3 regions of the Lysinibacillus sp. FSL H8-0500 genome follow, and region 1 is predicted to be linked to each of the others. Evidence: a T-box and tRNA genes for the amino acid it is inferred to sense, from the RefSeq annotation. Region 1 holds a T-box; the other regions hold tRNA genes.
The links. A T-box is a leader RNA that pairs with one kind of tRNA and senses whether it is charged. The one in region 1 lies ahead of proS (proline--tRNA ligase), so its partner is inferred to be a tRNA-Pro.
Positions count from the first base shown of each region.

Region 2: it has a tRNA-Pro gene. The T-box ahead of proS (proline--tRNA ligase) is inferred to sense a tRNA for this amino acid. The anticodon was not compared.
Region 3: it has a tRNA-Pro gene. The T-box ahead of proS (proline--tRNA ligase) is inferred to sense a tRNA for this amino acid. The anticodon was not compared.

Region 1 covers NZ_CP150292.1:2,376,702-2,380,827, forward strand. Annotated here, with positions in the region: gene MHB44_RS11320 (diphthine--ammonia ligase) at 1-614, opposite strand, end outside; gene MHB44_RS11325 (VanZ family protein) at 654-1,178, opposite strand; gene proS (proline--tRNA ligase) at 1,341-2,777, opposite strand; T-box leader at 2,827-3,047, opposite strand; gene MHB44_RS11335 (EAL domain-containing protein) at 3,085-4,126, opposite strand, start outside.
Region 2 covers NZ_CP150292.1:3,613,149-3,617,274, forward strand. Annotated here, with positions in the region: gene MHB44_RS17200 (VOC family protein) at 1-194, shown strand, start outside; tRNA gene MHB44_RS17205 (tRNA-Glu) at 482-553, opposite strand; tRNA gene MHB44_RS17210 (tRNA-Ser) at 556-646, opposite strand; tRNA gene MHB44_RS17215 (tRNA-Asn) at 657-733, opposite strand; tRNA gene MHB44_RS17220 (tRNA-Ile) at 738-814, opposite strand; tRNA gene MHB44_RS17225 (tRNA-Gly) at 816-889, opposite strand; tRNA gene MHB44_RS17230 (tRNA-Phe) at 895-970, opposite strand; tRNA gene MHB44_RS17235 (tRNA-Asp) at 986-1,061, opposite strand; tRNA gene MHB44_RS17240 (tRNA-Met) at 1,088-1,162, opposite strand; tRNA gene MHB44_RS17245 (tRNA-Ser) at 1,216-1,308, opposite strand; tRNA gene MHB44_RS17250 (tRNA-Ile) at 1,324-1,400, opposite strand; tRNA gene MHB44_RS17255 (tRNA-Met) at 1,408-1,481, opposite strand; tRNA gene MHB44_RS17260 (tRNA-Ala) at 1,510-1,585, opposite strand; tRNA gene MHB44_RS17265 (tRNA-Pro) at 1,602-1,678, opposite strand; tRNA gene MHB44_RS17270 (tRNA-Arg) at 1,689-1,765, opposite strand; tRNA gene MHB44_RS17275 (tRNA-Leu) at 1,774-1,862, opposite strand; tRNA gene MHB44_RS17280 (tRNA-Gly) at 1,868-1,942, opposite strand; tRNA gene MHB44_RS17285 (tRNA-Leu) at 1,978-2,062, opposite strand; tRNA gene MHB44_RS17290 (tRNA-Lys) at 2,080-2,155, opposite strand; tRNA gene MHB44_RS17295 (tRNA-Thr) at 2,162-2,237, opposite strand; tRNA gene MHB44_RS17300 (tRNA-Val) at 2,241-2,316, opposite strand; rRNA gene rrf (5S ribosomal RNA) at 2,327-2,442, opposite strand; rRNA gene MHB44_RS17310 (23S ribosomal RNA) at 2,604-4,126, opposite strand, start outside.
Region 3 covers NZ_CP150292.1:3,603,760-3,607,885, forward strand. Annotated here, with positions in the region: gene MHB44_RS17070 (class I SAM-dependent methyltransferase) at 694-1,305, shown strand; tRNA gene MHB44_RS17075 (tRNA-Glu) at 1,547-1,618, opposite strand; tRNA gene MHB44_RS17080 (tRNA-Ser) at 1,621-1,711, opposite strand; tRNA gene MHB44_RS17085 (tRNA-Asn) at 1,722-1,798, opposite strand; tRNA gene MHB44_RS17090 (tRNA-Ile) at 1,803-1,879, opposite strand; tRNA gene MHB44_RS17095 (tRNA-Gly) at 1,881-1,954, opposite strand; tRNA gene MHB44_RS17100 (tRNA-Phe) at 1,960-2,035, opposite strand; tRNA gene MHB44_RS17105 (tRNA-Asp) at 2,051-2,126, opposite strand; tRNA gene MHB44_RS17110 (tRNA-Met) at 2,152-2,226, opposite strand; tRNA gene MHB44_RS17115 (tRNA-Ser) at 2,280-2,372, opposite strand; tRNA gene MHB44_RS17120 (tRNA-Ile) at 2,388-2,464, opposite strand; tRNA gene MHB44_RS17125 (tRNA-Met) at 2,472-2,545, opposite strand; tRNA gene MHB44_RS17130 (tRNA-Ala) at 2,574-2,649, opposite strand; tRNA gene MHB44_RS17135 (tRNA-Pro) at 2,665-2,741, opposite strand; tRNA gene MHB44_RS17140 (tRNA-Arg) at 2,751-2,827, opposite strand; tRNA gene MHB44_RS17145 (tRNA-Leu) at 2,836-2,924, opposite strand; tRNA gene MHB44_RS17150 (tRNA-Gly) at 2,930-3,004, opposite strand; tRNA gene MHB44_RS17155 (tRNA-Leu) at 3,040-3,124, opposite strand; tRNA gene MHB44_RS17160 (tRNA-Lys) at 3,142-3,217, opposite strand; tRNA gene MHB44_RS17165 (tRNA-Thr) at 3,224-3,299, opposite strand; tRNA gene MHB44_RS17170 (tRNA-Val) at 3,303-3,378, opposite strand; rRNA gene rrf (5S ribosomal RNA) at 3,389-3,504, opposite strand.

The DNA of each region.
Region 1 (4,126 bases):
TGTTGAAAAAGTGGTCCATCCAGAACGGTTGTATGGAATTCCCCTCCTTCTCCGCAAGGGTCAATCCCACGTGCTTCAAGCTCCTTTATATAATCATGGGTAAGCACACGTCCTAAATCTTCCTCTGTCATACCAAGTGATAAATTAACCGTCACCACCATTGTAACAAAGCCTAAATCAATAAATTCCTGCACAGCCTCACGATGATCCATGTCCCATAATGGCATAGCAAGCTGTAAGCCAGCTTGCTTTGTGACCTTATCATGCCAGCAATCATGAACAGGCATATCTAAATCCCCTGTTACTAATACCTCTGCTCCTTGTTGCTTGGCATCTGCTAAAAGTTGGATAAATACACGCTCATAATCCGCCCAGCTCGCAGCAGCCGTATAAACAGGCAGCCCAATCGCCTGTGCTTGTGCCTTTATTAGTGCAGGAGGCATACCATGCGATCTGGAACGTTTGCCTTCCTCCTCCAGCATTACAATCAAGCCCATAGCTTGTCCAACTTTTCTTGCTTTATATAATGCTAGCATGCTATCCTTGCCACCACTAAAGGAGGCGATAAATCGCTGACCTTGTGCATTGTTTGTCCAATTTACAGTTTGTGACATTATAATAATCTCCTTTTGCTATCGATAAATCGCTGAAAATCATTTTCTAATTTGTTTTGTTGAAGGTCTAGCTTTATCAAATAGCCGATAAAGAATGAACCCTAGAATGACTCCAAGCGTATTCAGTATAAGGTCATCCACATCAAATGAACGTATAGAAGTTAATAATTGTATGACCTCAACTAAACATGAAGTAAAAAATCCTAAAAGCATTACTTTCCAAAACTTGTTTACTTTAAATCTTAGTGGAATAGAAAAACCTAAAGGTATAAATAATAGGATGTTTCCGACAATATTTCTTATTGAATATATAAAATTAGAATGAGCTAGTATACTATATATGCTTCTAAAGGGAGTCAGGTTCCTACCTCCACCTTCCATATGTGGATAGTCATAAAAAGGAAAAGGAAAGAGAGTTAAAGAATAGATAAAAGTTACTGAAAAATAGAAAAGAGCTTTAATCAACTCGTTTTTTAGAGAGAGCTGCTTGTTAACTATTAAAACTATAATTCTATAACTTATCCAAGGAATAGCTAACCATATTAATGAGTCTAATCTAATCATAATTTTTGTAGTTCACCTTATCATAAAATCTTCAACGAACAGCAGCATTAGTCGAAGAAAATTTAAGTAATTTATTTGAGTTATTTCGCCATTATTATAATGACTGACTGAATTTTACCAAATAAGCCGATTTTTTTTAAAATCGGCTTGGATAAATAATAGTTAATAGGCTTGGGCAAACCAAACTGTATGCTTGGCTTTATGGCCACAGCCAATACAAGTTGTTTTTGTTATTGGTGGATTGAATGGAATATTGCGAGAGGTGTATTTTGTTTCTTCTTTTACTTGTTCCTCACAGGCATCCTCGCCACACCACCCAGCAAGTATCCAGCCCGGAATTGTGCTATTCTCTTTGGCTGTTTCAATATGCTGCTGAAGCTGTGCTAGGGACTCGATATGTGTATGAGCATTGGCCTCGCGGAACTGGCGTGCTTTTTCGAGTAAACGTCCTTGCATTGTTGCTAGCTCTTGCTCAATGGCTGTGACGATATTGGCTAGCTCAATTGCTTGTTTATCCACCTCATCACGTGCCTTTAGTTGTGCCTGATTATTTTCGAGATCACGAGGTCCTAATTCTACGCGCAATGGCACACCTTTGAGCTCCCACTCATTGAATTTGAAGCCAGGAGATTGGTCTGAATCATCGAGACGTACACGAATGGCCTTCGCCTTAAGCGCCGCAAAAATTTCGTCTAGCTGCTCCATAATTTGAGGGTTCTTTTTCCATGGCCCTACAGGAATTAACACAACCTGTGTTGGTGCAATACGCGGCGGTAAAATAAGCCCTTGTTCATCACCATGCACCATAATGACAGAGCCAATTAAACGCGTGGAAGTGCCCCAAGAGGTTGTGTGTACATAGACATGCTCGTTTGTTTTGTTTAAATATTTAATATTAAAGGCTTGCGCAAATTTAGTGCCTAAATAATGCGAAGTACCAGCTTGCACAGCCTTGCTATTTTTCATCATGGCCTCAATGGAATACGTATCGACAGCGCCTGCGAAACGCTCAGAAGGCGTTTTTTGTCCAGCATAGACAGGAATGGCTAATACTTGCTCCACAACCTCTTTATAAATTTCCAGCATTTGCATTGTTTCTTGGCGCGCATCCTTTTCGTCTACATGAGCGGTATGCCCCTCCTGCCATAGAAATTCAGAGGTCCGAATAAATGGCAATGTTTTCTTTTCCCAACGAAAGACATTTGCCCATTGATTAATAAGAACAGGTAGGTCACGATAGCTTTTGATCCAATTCGAGTAAAGATGGCCAATCATTGTTTCCGAAGTTGGGCGAAGTGCTAGGCGTTCCTCTAATGGTTCACCTGCTGCCTCAGTCACCCAAGGAAGCTCTGGTGAGAACCCTTCGATATGATCCTTTTCCTTTTGAAAGAAAGATTCAGGGATAAGCATTGGGAAATAGGCATTGCGATGGCCAGTCTCTTTAAAACGGCGATCCATTTCCTCCTGAATATGCTCCCAAATTTCATAGCCATCTGGCTTAAAGGCAATACAGCCACGAACAGGTGTATAGTCCATTAAATCTGCCTTTTGAATGGTTTCGATATACCATTTTGAAAAATCCTCTAGTTGCTTTGACATATGCATTCCTCCATCTATATAAAATAAAAAAGCACAAAGCTGTCCTCAATATAAGGACGTCTTTGTGCTGGATTGACGTGGTACCACCTTGATTTAGCTTTAAATCAAAACTTAAAACCCTCTCACGTTTGATAACGAAAACGACTCGGTTATGTTTGCATAACATCTCCGTGGTAGGTGTTCAGCGAAGAAGCGGTGATATAGCTTTCAGCAACTGCTATATTTTCTGTTTCACAATTCTTCCTTACTTGGCCACATCATCAATTATATTTGATCTAACTTTAGCAAAACAGCTTCTTAATAGCAATTAAAAACTGGATTGTTTAATTAAATTGGTAAAATCCTCTACAGACAAAGGTTTGCTGAAATAATAGCCCTGTACATATTCACAGCCATGCTCTCGTAAAACCTTTAACTCTGCCTCCTCCTCAACCCCTTCAGCTACAACCTGTAGATTTAAGGCATGGGCTAAGGAAATCATCGCTGAAATCATCGCGATACCTGATTTTTCAGGTACAATATCACGTACAAAAGCGCGGTCGATTTTTAGCACATCCACAGGGAATTTTTTTAAATAATTTAACGATGAATAGCCTGTGCCAAAATCATCTAATGAAATGGTAATACCTAGTGCTCGTAATTGCTTAATTGTATTAATTAATTCCTCTGTATAATCGAGCATACTCATCTCTGTAATTTCAATTTCTAATAAGTGTGGATCAATGGCTGTTTCTGTAATTATTTTACGAACTATATCGACAAAGCCGTGGGTACTAATATGAATAGGCGAAATATTAACAGCGACACGTAAGCTTAGGTTATACTCTTCATTCCAAAAGCGGGCTTGTGCACATGCCTTGCGTAGCACCCATACCCCAATATCATTGATAAGCCCACATTCCTCCGCAAATGGAATAAAACGGTCTGGTGGAACATGTCCTAATTCTGGATCATACCAGCGTAACAATGCCTCCATGCCAACAATTGTATCTGTTTTTAAATCTATTTTAGGTTGATAATGTAATGCTAAACTATCCTTTTTTAAAGCCTGATGTAATTTTGTTTCTAATAAAAGCCATTTATCGTTTGCTTCTTCCATATTATCACGATATAAACGATATTGATTACCACGTTTTGTTTTTGCGGCATACATCGCAATATCTGCGTTCTTCAATAATTCTTCGATGGAGCTTGCATGATCAGGGAATACACTAATACCGATACTGATGCTTGCATAAAACTCATAGTTATCAATAATAAAGCTTTCATTAAATGCATTAATAATTTCCTTTGCCATTTCATCGATGCGATTGACATCATTTAAAATCATCACAAATTCATCACTATTA
Region 2 (4,126 bases), 1.2 Mb from region 1:
AAGCGATTTTATGCCTATCTGCTGAAAATCGAGAACAGGTTGACCAATTAGTAAATAAGGCACTAGCCTCTGGTGGTAAATCATATAGTGATCCACAAGATCATGGATTTATGTACGGTTGGGGTTTCCAGGATTTAGATGGACATATCTGGGAAGTAGTTTATATGGATGAAAATGCAATGAACCAAGAATAAAAGTACTAAATCAAAACGTTAACCTAAATAAACTCCGATTTCTTTATACTTTCAATGCAATAAGGTAGTTACCCAAAAGTGATCAAAACGTCGAAAGCCCTATGCCTTCCGTTTCATCACTTTTGTTTTATTATTAACACCTTTAGTTTAATCATATTATCTTATCCACCGATTGATCAGGGCTTTCCGTCAGTTTCACGCGTCGATCCGTTTATCAGGTGCGACTCTCTCTATCTTTTGAACAGAAAAAAGTGCAATAGATGACTGTTCATCTACTGCACTTTGTATGACCCGTACGGGATTCGAACCCGTGTTACCGCCGTGAAAGGGCGGTGTCTTAACCACTTGACCAACGGGCCCATGGCGGAGAAGGAGGGATTTGAACCCTCGCGCCGGTTACCCGACCTACACCCTTAGCAGGGGCGCCTCTTCAGCCTCTTGAGTACTTCCCCATATAAAAAATGGCTCCGAAGGCAGGACTCGAACCTGCGACAACCTGATTAACAGTCAGGTGCTACTACCAACTGAGCTACTTCGGAATAATGGTGGGCCTAAATGGACTCGAACCATCGACCTCACGCTTATCAGGCGTGCGCTCTAACCAGCTGAGCTATAGGCCCTTGGAGCGGGTGATGGGAATCGAACCCACGACATCAGCTTGGAAGGCTGAGGTTTTACCATTAAACTACACCCGCATAAATGGTGGGTCAGGACGGAATCGAACCGCCGACACTTAGAGCTTCAATCTAATGCTCTACCAACTGAGCTACTGACCCATATTTTAAAATAAATGGCGGTCCCGACCGGGATCGAACCGGCGATCTCCTGCGTGACAGGCAGGCATGTTAACCGCTACACCACGGGACCTTTTGGTTGCTTTCGCACAGAAAAATTGGTTGCGGGGGCCGGATTTGAACCAACGACCTTCGGGTTATGAGCCCGACGAGCTACCACTGCTCCACCCCGCGATAATCATATGTTATTTCGAGTTTTTCAAGCACCATTTATAAAGACATAAAACTGGAGGAGGTAGAGGGATTCGAACCCCCGCGCGGTCTTACCCGCCTGTCGGTTTTCAAGACCGATCCCTTCAGCCAGACTTGGGTATACCTCCGTTACAATATATAAATGGTGGACCTTGCAGGACTCGAACCTGCGACCGGACGGTTATGAGCCGTCTGCTCTAACCAACTGAGCTAAAGGTCCTTTAAGATGGCGGCAGAGGGGATCGAACCCCCGACCTTACGGGTATGAACCGTACGCTCTAGCCAGCTGAGCTACGCCGCCAGGATCTTTATACTGGTTAATTTACTTATGGTGGAGCCTAGCGGGATCGAACCGCTGACCTCCTGCGTGCAAGGCAGGCGCTCTCCCAGCTGAGCTAAGGCCCCATAACGATTTTTGAAATGGTCGGGAAGACAGGATTCGAACCTGCGACCCCTTGGTCCCAAACCAAGTGCTCTACCAAGCTGAGCTACTTCCCGTTCGTTCTTTTGGCGCGCCCGACAGGAGTCGAACCCATAACCTTCTGATCCGTAGTCAGACGCTCTATCCAATTGAGCTACGGGCGCATTTTAAATGGTGCCGAGGACCGGAATCGAACCGGTACGGTAGTCACCTACCGCAGGATTTTAAGTCCTGTGCGTCTGCCAGTTCCGCCACCCCGGCACATTTGGAGCGGAAGACGAGGTTCGAACTCGCGACCCCCACCTTGGCAAGGTGGTGTTCTACCACTGAACTACTTCCGCATGTGCATACGTTTTTTATCTGGCAATGAAAATAATGGTGCGGGTGAAGGGAGTCGAACCCCCACGCCTTGCGGCGCTAGATCCTAAGTCTAGTGCGTCTGCCAATTCCGCCACACCCGCTTATTATTATTTCAAAATGGTGAGCCATGAAGGACTCGAACCTTCGACCCTCTGATTAAAAGTCAGATGCTCTACCAACTGAGCTAATGGCTCGGAAAATGGTGCCGGCTATAGGAATCGAACCCACGACCTACTGATTACAAGTCAGTTGCTCTACCTGCTGAGCTAAACCGGCATATGGTGGAGGATGACGGGCTCGAACCGCCGACCCTCTGCTTGTAAGGCAGATGCTCTCCCAGCTGAGCTAATCCTCCTGGGTAATATGCCTAGCGACGTCCTACTCTCACAGGGGGAAGCCCCCAACTACCATCGGCGCGAAAGAGCTTAACTTCCGTGTTCGGGATGGGAACGGGTGTGACCTCTTTGCCATTATCACTAGACTTGCACATGGATGTGCTGGCTTCTGCGTTGCAACACGGATGTTGCGTTCTTAGCAGAAGTTCCTTTTTTAAAGCTTCAAAATATATCGTATCTTAAAACTTTTTTGAAAGGGTTATTCTTTCAAAACTGGATAAACGGTGCATTGAATAGTTTAAACATTTTGGTTAAGTCCTCGATCGATTAGTATTCGTCAGCTCCATATGTCGCCACACTTCCACTTCGAACCTATCTACCTCATCGTCTTTGAGGGATCTTACTTACTTGCGTAATGGGAAATCTCATCTTGAGGGGGGCTTCATGCTTAGATGCTTTCAGCACTTATCCCGTCCACACATAGCTACCCAGCGATGCCTTTGGCAAGACAACTGGTACACCAGCGGTGTGTCCATCCCGGTCCTCTCGTACTAAGGACAGCTCCTCTCAAATTTCCTACGCCCACGACGGATAGGGACCGAACTGTCTCACGACGTTCTGAACCCAGCTCGCGTACCGCTTTAATGGGCGAACAGCCCAACCCTTGGGACCGACTACAGCCCCAGGATGCGATGAGCCGACATCGAGGTGCCAAACCTCCCCGTCGATGTGGACTCTTGGGGGAGATAAGCCTGTTATCCCCGGGGTAGCTTTTATCCGTTGAGCGATGGCCCTTCCATGCGGAACCACCGGATCACTAAGCCCGTCTTTCGACCCTGCTCGACTTGTAGGTCTCGCAGTCAAGCTCCCTTGTGCCTTTACACTCTACGAATGATTTCCAACCATTCTGAGGGAACCTTTGGGCGCCTCCGTTACCTTTTAGGAGGCGACCGCCCCAGTCAAACTGTCCGCCTGACACTGTCTCCTGCCCCGCTTAGGGGCATGGGTTAGAATTTCAATACAACCAGGGTAGTATCCCACCGACGCCTCCTTCGAAGCTGGCGCTCCGAGATCTCTGGCTCCTACCTATCCTGTACAAGTTGTACCAAAATTCAATATCAGGCTACAGTAAAGCTCCACGGGGTCTTTCCGTCCTGTCGCGGGTAACCTGCATCTTCACAGGTACTATAATTTCACCGAGTCTCTCGTTGAGACAGTGCCCAGATCGTTACGCCTTTCGTGCGGGTCGGAACTTACCCGACAAGGAATTTCGCTACCTTAGGACCGTTATAGTTACGGCCGCCGTTTACTGGGGCTTCAATTCGCAGCTTCGCTTGCGCTAACCACTCCTCTTAACCTTCCAGCACCGGGCAGGCGTCAGCCCCTATACGTCACCTTACGGTTTTGCAGAGACCTGTGTTTTTGCTAAACAGTCGCCTGGGCCTATTCACTGCGGCTCTCTCGGGCTTTCACCCTATCAGAGCACCCCTTCTCCCGAAGTTACGGGGTCATTTTGCCGAGTTCCTTAACGAGAGTTCTCTCGCACACCTTAGGATTCTCTCCTCGACTACCTGTGTCGGTTTGCGGTACGGGCACCTCTCACCTCGATAGAGGCTTTTCTTGGCAGTGTGAAATCAGGAACTTCGTCCATACGGACTCGCCATCACAGCTTGGCGTTACAGTGTGCGGATTTGCCTACACACACGCCTATCTGCTTGGACGCGCATATCCAACAGCGCGCTTACCCTATCCTCCTGCGTCCCCCCATTTCTCAAACGGTGAGGAGGTGGTACAGGAATATCAACCTGTTGTCCATCGCCTACGCCTATC
Region 3 (4,126 bases), 1.2 Mb from region 1:
TATGAGATGTTATCGGTTGTAAACTTATTTATTATCCATCCGTCATTATGTGAGTCCGTCTAGCTATAAAATAGATGAACATATAGTTTATAAATCTTATATGCAACAATCCACTAGCTAAAATAGATGAACACTCGTAGAAATGAAGGAAAGCCGGCCATTCTCTGGAATCATGTAGAATCCGTATGAAAAACAGCTAGTGTCATCCTCTTATACGGAACAGTTTATCTAAAGAGAATTAGTAAGTCACTATGAAAATTTCTATGATTGACTAAAATGAAGAAGATTTATAGGAGACATGTGATTGCCTTGAATGTAAGTAAATTATTCTTTTATGAAGTCGACTGCATGCCATTTTACATGTATTATTTCTAAAAGTAGTACAGCTTATTACGCCAATTTTTAAATGTCGTGGAGCCTTAAGCGTCAAAACAGCATAATATTCAAAGTAGTCAGAAATGAAACTTTTCAGAATAGTAGATACCCATTAAAGATATTTTAATTGGAAATATTTTTAAATATTTTTCGTAAATATATTTAATTTTAAGCAAAATTAACATATTATATAAGGATTATAACCTAAGGAGGTAGTTTTATATGGCAAATACCCATTGGCAATAGAGAGAGATTAGTCTTCATTATTTAGATGAAGTAAGAGGGGCTATACCTTTTGGGGCAGTCCAAGCACAACTAATGCTGCAAATAGTAGATCATTTTAATGCAGACCCAAAAAAAATTATGGATTTAGGATGTGGAAATGGATTTTTAGCGGAAATATTACTTAAATCTTATCCAGAAGCTATCGCTATATTGATAGATCATTCAGAACCAATGATTGAAAATGCAAGAATAAATATGAAGGATTATAGCGAAAGATGTGAAATTATTAACGGAGATTTTAGTGAAAGCCTTACGAAATATGCTGATAGAGCAACAGTAGATTGTATCGTTTCCGGTTATGCTATACACCACCTTCCTAATGAACAGAAAAGATTATTATATAGCGAAATATTTGATTTATTAGCACCAGGAGGCATATTTATTAATATTGAACACGTTGCTTCTGCTACACCTAAAATAGAAAAATTACATGATAAATTTTTTATTGACCACCTAGCACCACATAATAATAAAGATAGGTCCACTGTATCTATCGAATACTATAATCGCTCAGATAAAATGGATAATATACTAGAAAGAGTAGATATTCAATTAAAGTGGTTGGAGGAAATTGGTTTTAATCATGTAGATTGTTATTTTAAATGGATGGAGTTAGCTGTATTTGGGGGAGTTAAGCAACAATAATATTCTATTCTAGTAAGTCAAATTTTGGTGTCATTCAGATACCCGTTTCTGAAATACATAACACATATGTTTACAGTTTGTGCGATTGTAATAGAGCACCATTGGTTTGATCATGCTATCCAGCGATTAATCAGGGCTTTCCGTCAGTTTCATGCGTCGATCCGTTTATCAGGTGCGACTCTCTCTATCTTTTGAACAGAAAAAAGTGCAATAGATGACTGTTCATCTACTGCACTTTGTATGACCCGTACGGGATTCGAACCCGTGTTACCGCCGTGAAAGGGCGGTGTCTTAACCACTTGACCAACGGGCCCATGGCGGAGAAGGAGGGATTTGAACCCTCGCGCCGGTTACCCGACCTACACCCTTAGCAGGGGCGCCTCTTCAGCCTCTTGAGTACTTCCCCATATAAAAAATGGCTCCGAAGGCAGGACTCGAACCTGCGACAACCTGATTAACAGTCAGGTGCTACTACCAACTGAGCTACTTCGGAATAATGGTGGGCCTAAATGGACTCGAACCATCGACCTCACGCTTATCAGGCGTGCGCTCTAACCAGCTGAGCTATAGGCCCTTGGAGCGGGTGATGGGAATCGAACCCACGACATCAGCTTGGAAGGCTGAGGTTTTACCATTAAACTACACCCGCATAAATGGTGGGTCAGGACGGAATCGAACCGCCGACACTTAGAGCTTCAATCTAATGCTCTACCAACTGAGCTACTGACCCATATTCTAAAATAAATGGCGGTCCCGACCGGGATCGAACCGGCGATCTCCTGCGTGACAGGCAGGCATGTTAACCGCTACACCACGGGACCTTTTGGTTACTTTCGCATAGAAAATTGGTTGCGGGGGCCGGATTTGAACCAACGACCTTCGGGTTATGAGCCCGACGAGCTACCACTGCTCCACCCCGCGATAATCATATGTTGTTTCGAGTTTTTCAAGCACCATTTATAAAGACATAAAACTGGAGGAGGTAGAGGGATTCGAACCCCCGCGCGGTCTTACCCGCCTGTCGGTTTTCAAGACCGATCCCTTCAGCCAGACTTGGGTATACCTCCGTTACAATATATAAATGGTGGACCTTGCAGGACTCGAACCTGCGACCGGACGGTTATGAGCCGTCTGCTCTAACCAACTGAGCTAAAGGTCCTTTAAGATGGCGGCAGAGGGGATCGAACCCCCGACCTTACGGGTATGAACCGTACGCTCTAGCCAGCTGAGCTACGCCGCCAGGATCTTTATACTGGTTAATTTACTTATGGTGGAGCCTAGCGGGATCGAACCGCTGACCTCCTGCGTGCAAGGCAGGCGCTCTCCCAGCTGAGCTAAGGCCCCATAATTTTTAGGAAATGGTCGGGAAGACAGGATTCGAACCTGCGACCCCTTGGTCCCAAACCAAGTGCTCTACCAAGCTGAGCTACTTCCCGTTGTTCTTTTGGCGCGCCCGACAGGAGTCGAACCCATAACCTTCTGATCCGTAGTCAGACGCTCTATCCAATTGAGCTACGGGCGCATTTTAAATGGTGCCGAGGACCGGAATCGAACCGGTACGGTAGTCACCTACCGCAGGATTTTAAGTCCTGTGCGTCTGCCAGTTCCGCCACCCCGGCACATTTGGAGCGGAAGACGAGGTTCGAACTCGCGACCCCCACCTTGGCAAGGTGGTGTTCTACCACTGAACTACTTCCGCATGTGCATACGTTTTTTATCTGGCAATGAAAATAATGGTGCGGGTGAAGGGAGTCGAACCCCCACGCCTTGCGGCGCTAGATCCTAAGTCTAGTGCGTCTGCCAATTCCGCCACACCCGCTTATTATTATTTCAAAATGGTGAGCCATGAAGGACTCGAACCTTCGACCCTCTGATTAAAAGTCAGATGCTCTACCAACTGAGCTAATGGCTCGGAAAATGGTGCCGGCTATAGGAATCGAACCCACGACCTACTGATTACAAGTCAGTTGCTCTACCTGCTGAGCTAAACCGGCATATGGTGGAGGATGACGGGCTCGAACCGCCGACCCTCTGCTTGTAAGGCAGATGCTCTCCCAGCTGAGCTAATCCTCCTGGGTAATATGCCTAGCGACGTCCTACTCTCGCAGGGGGAAGCCCCCAACTACCATCGGCGCGAAAGAGCTTAACTTCCGTGTTCGGGATGGGAACGGGTGTGACCTCTTTGCCATTATCACTAGACTTTTTTATATGTATATTGTTTTGAAGTTGTTTTCCTGTCCTTCAAGACAAGAATTATTGTATAACGTTTTCTAACATTGTGCAATACTTTTTTTATAAAAAAAGAAATTATTACTTTTTGAAGATATTTTTGCTAAGTAAGAGAAATTATTGCCCTGCAACACATTATAGCAATAGTTAATTCAAAAGAAAACAATTATTTTATAATATATATTTTAATAGCTCTTTTTCAAACATTTTAATGATAAAATATACCTCTTTACCTAACAATTAGGTATAATTACCTTAGACAAATTATGTTCCATATTGTAGAAAGCCATTGAAAAATATACAAATTTAGAAATATGATTGATATTTTAAAATCGACTAATAGCTGACTGGAGCGAGTAAATTGGCTCCTCAGGCGTCTCTAGGAAATTACCTTGGAGAGATAGAAGATAATCACAAGCTATGGTAACGAGCCGTAATTATTTATAATTTTCCTATTTTTAGGCATATCAATAACCTTTGAGCGTACACTCACTTGGTTTGTCGCCTTTAACTGTTCTGTATTATAATATTCGCCAATTTTTAATTTCAGATGCTCTACTAAAGGAACTCAGATATCAAAAAAATACTTTCT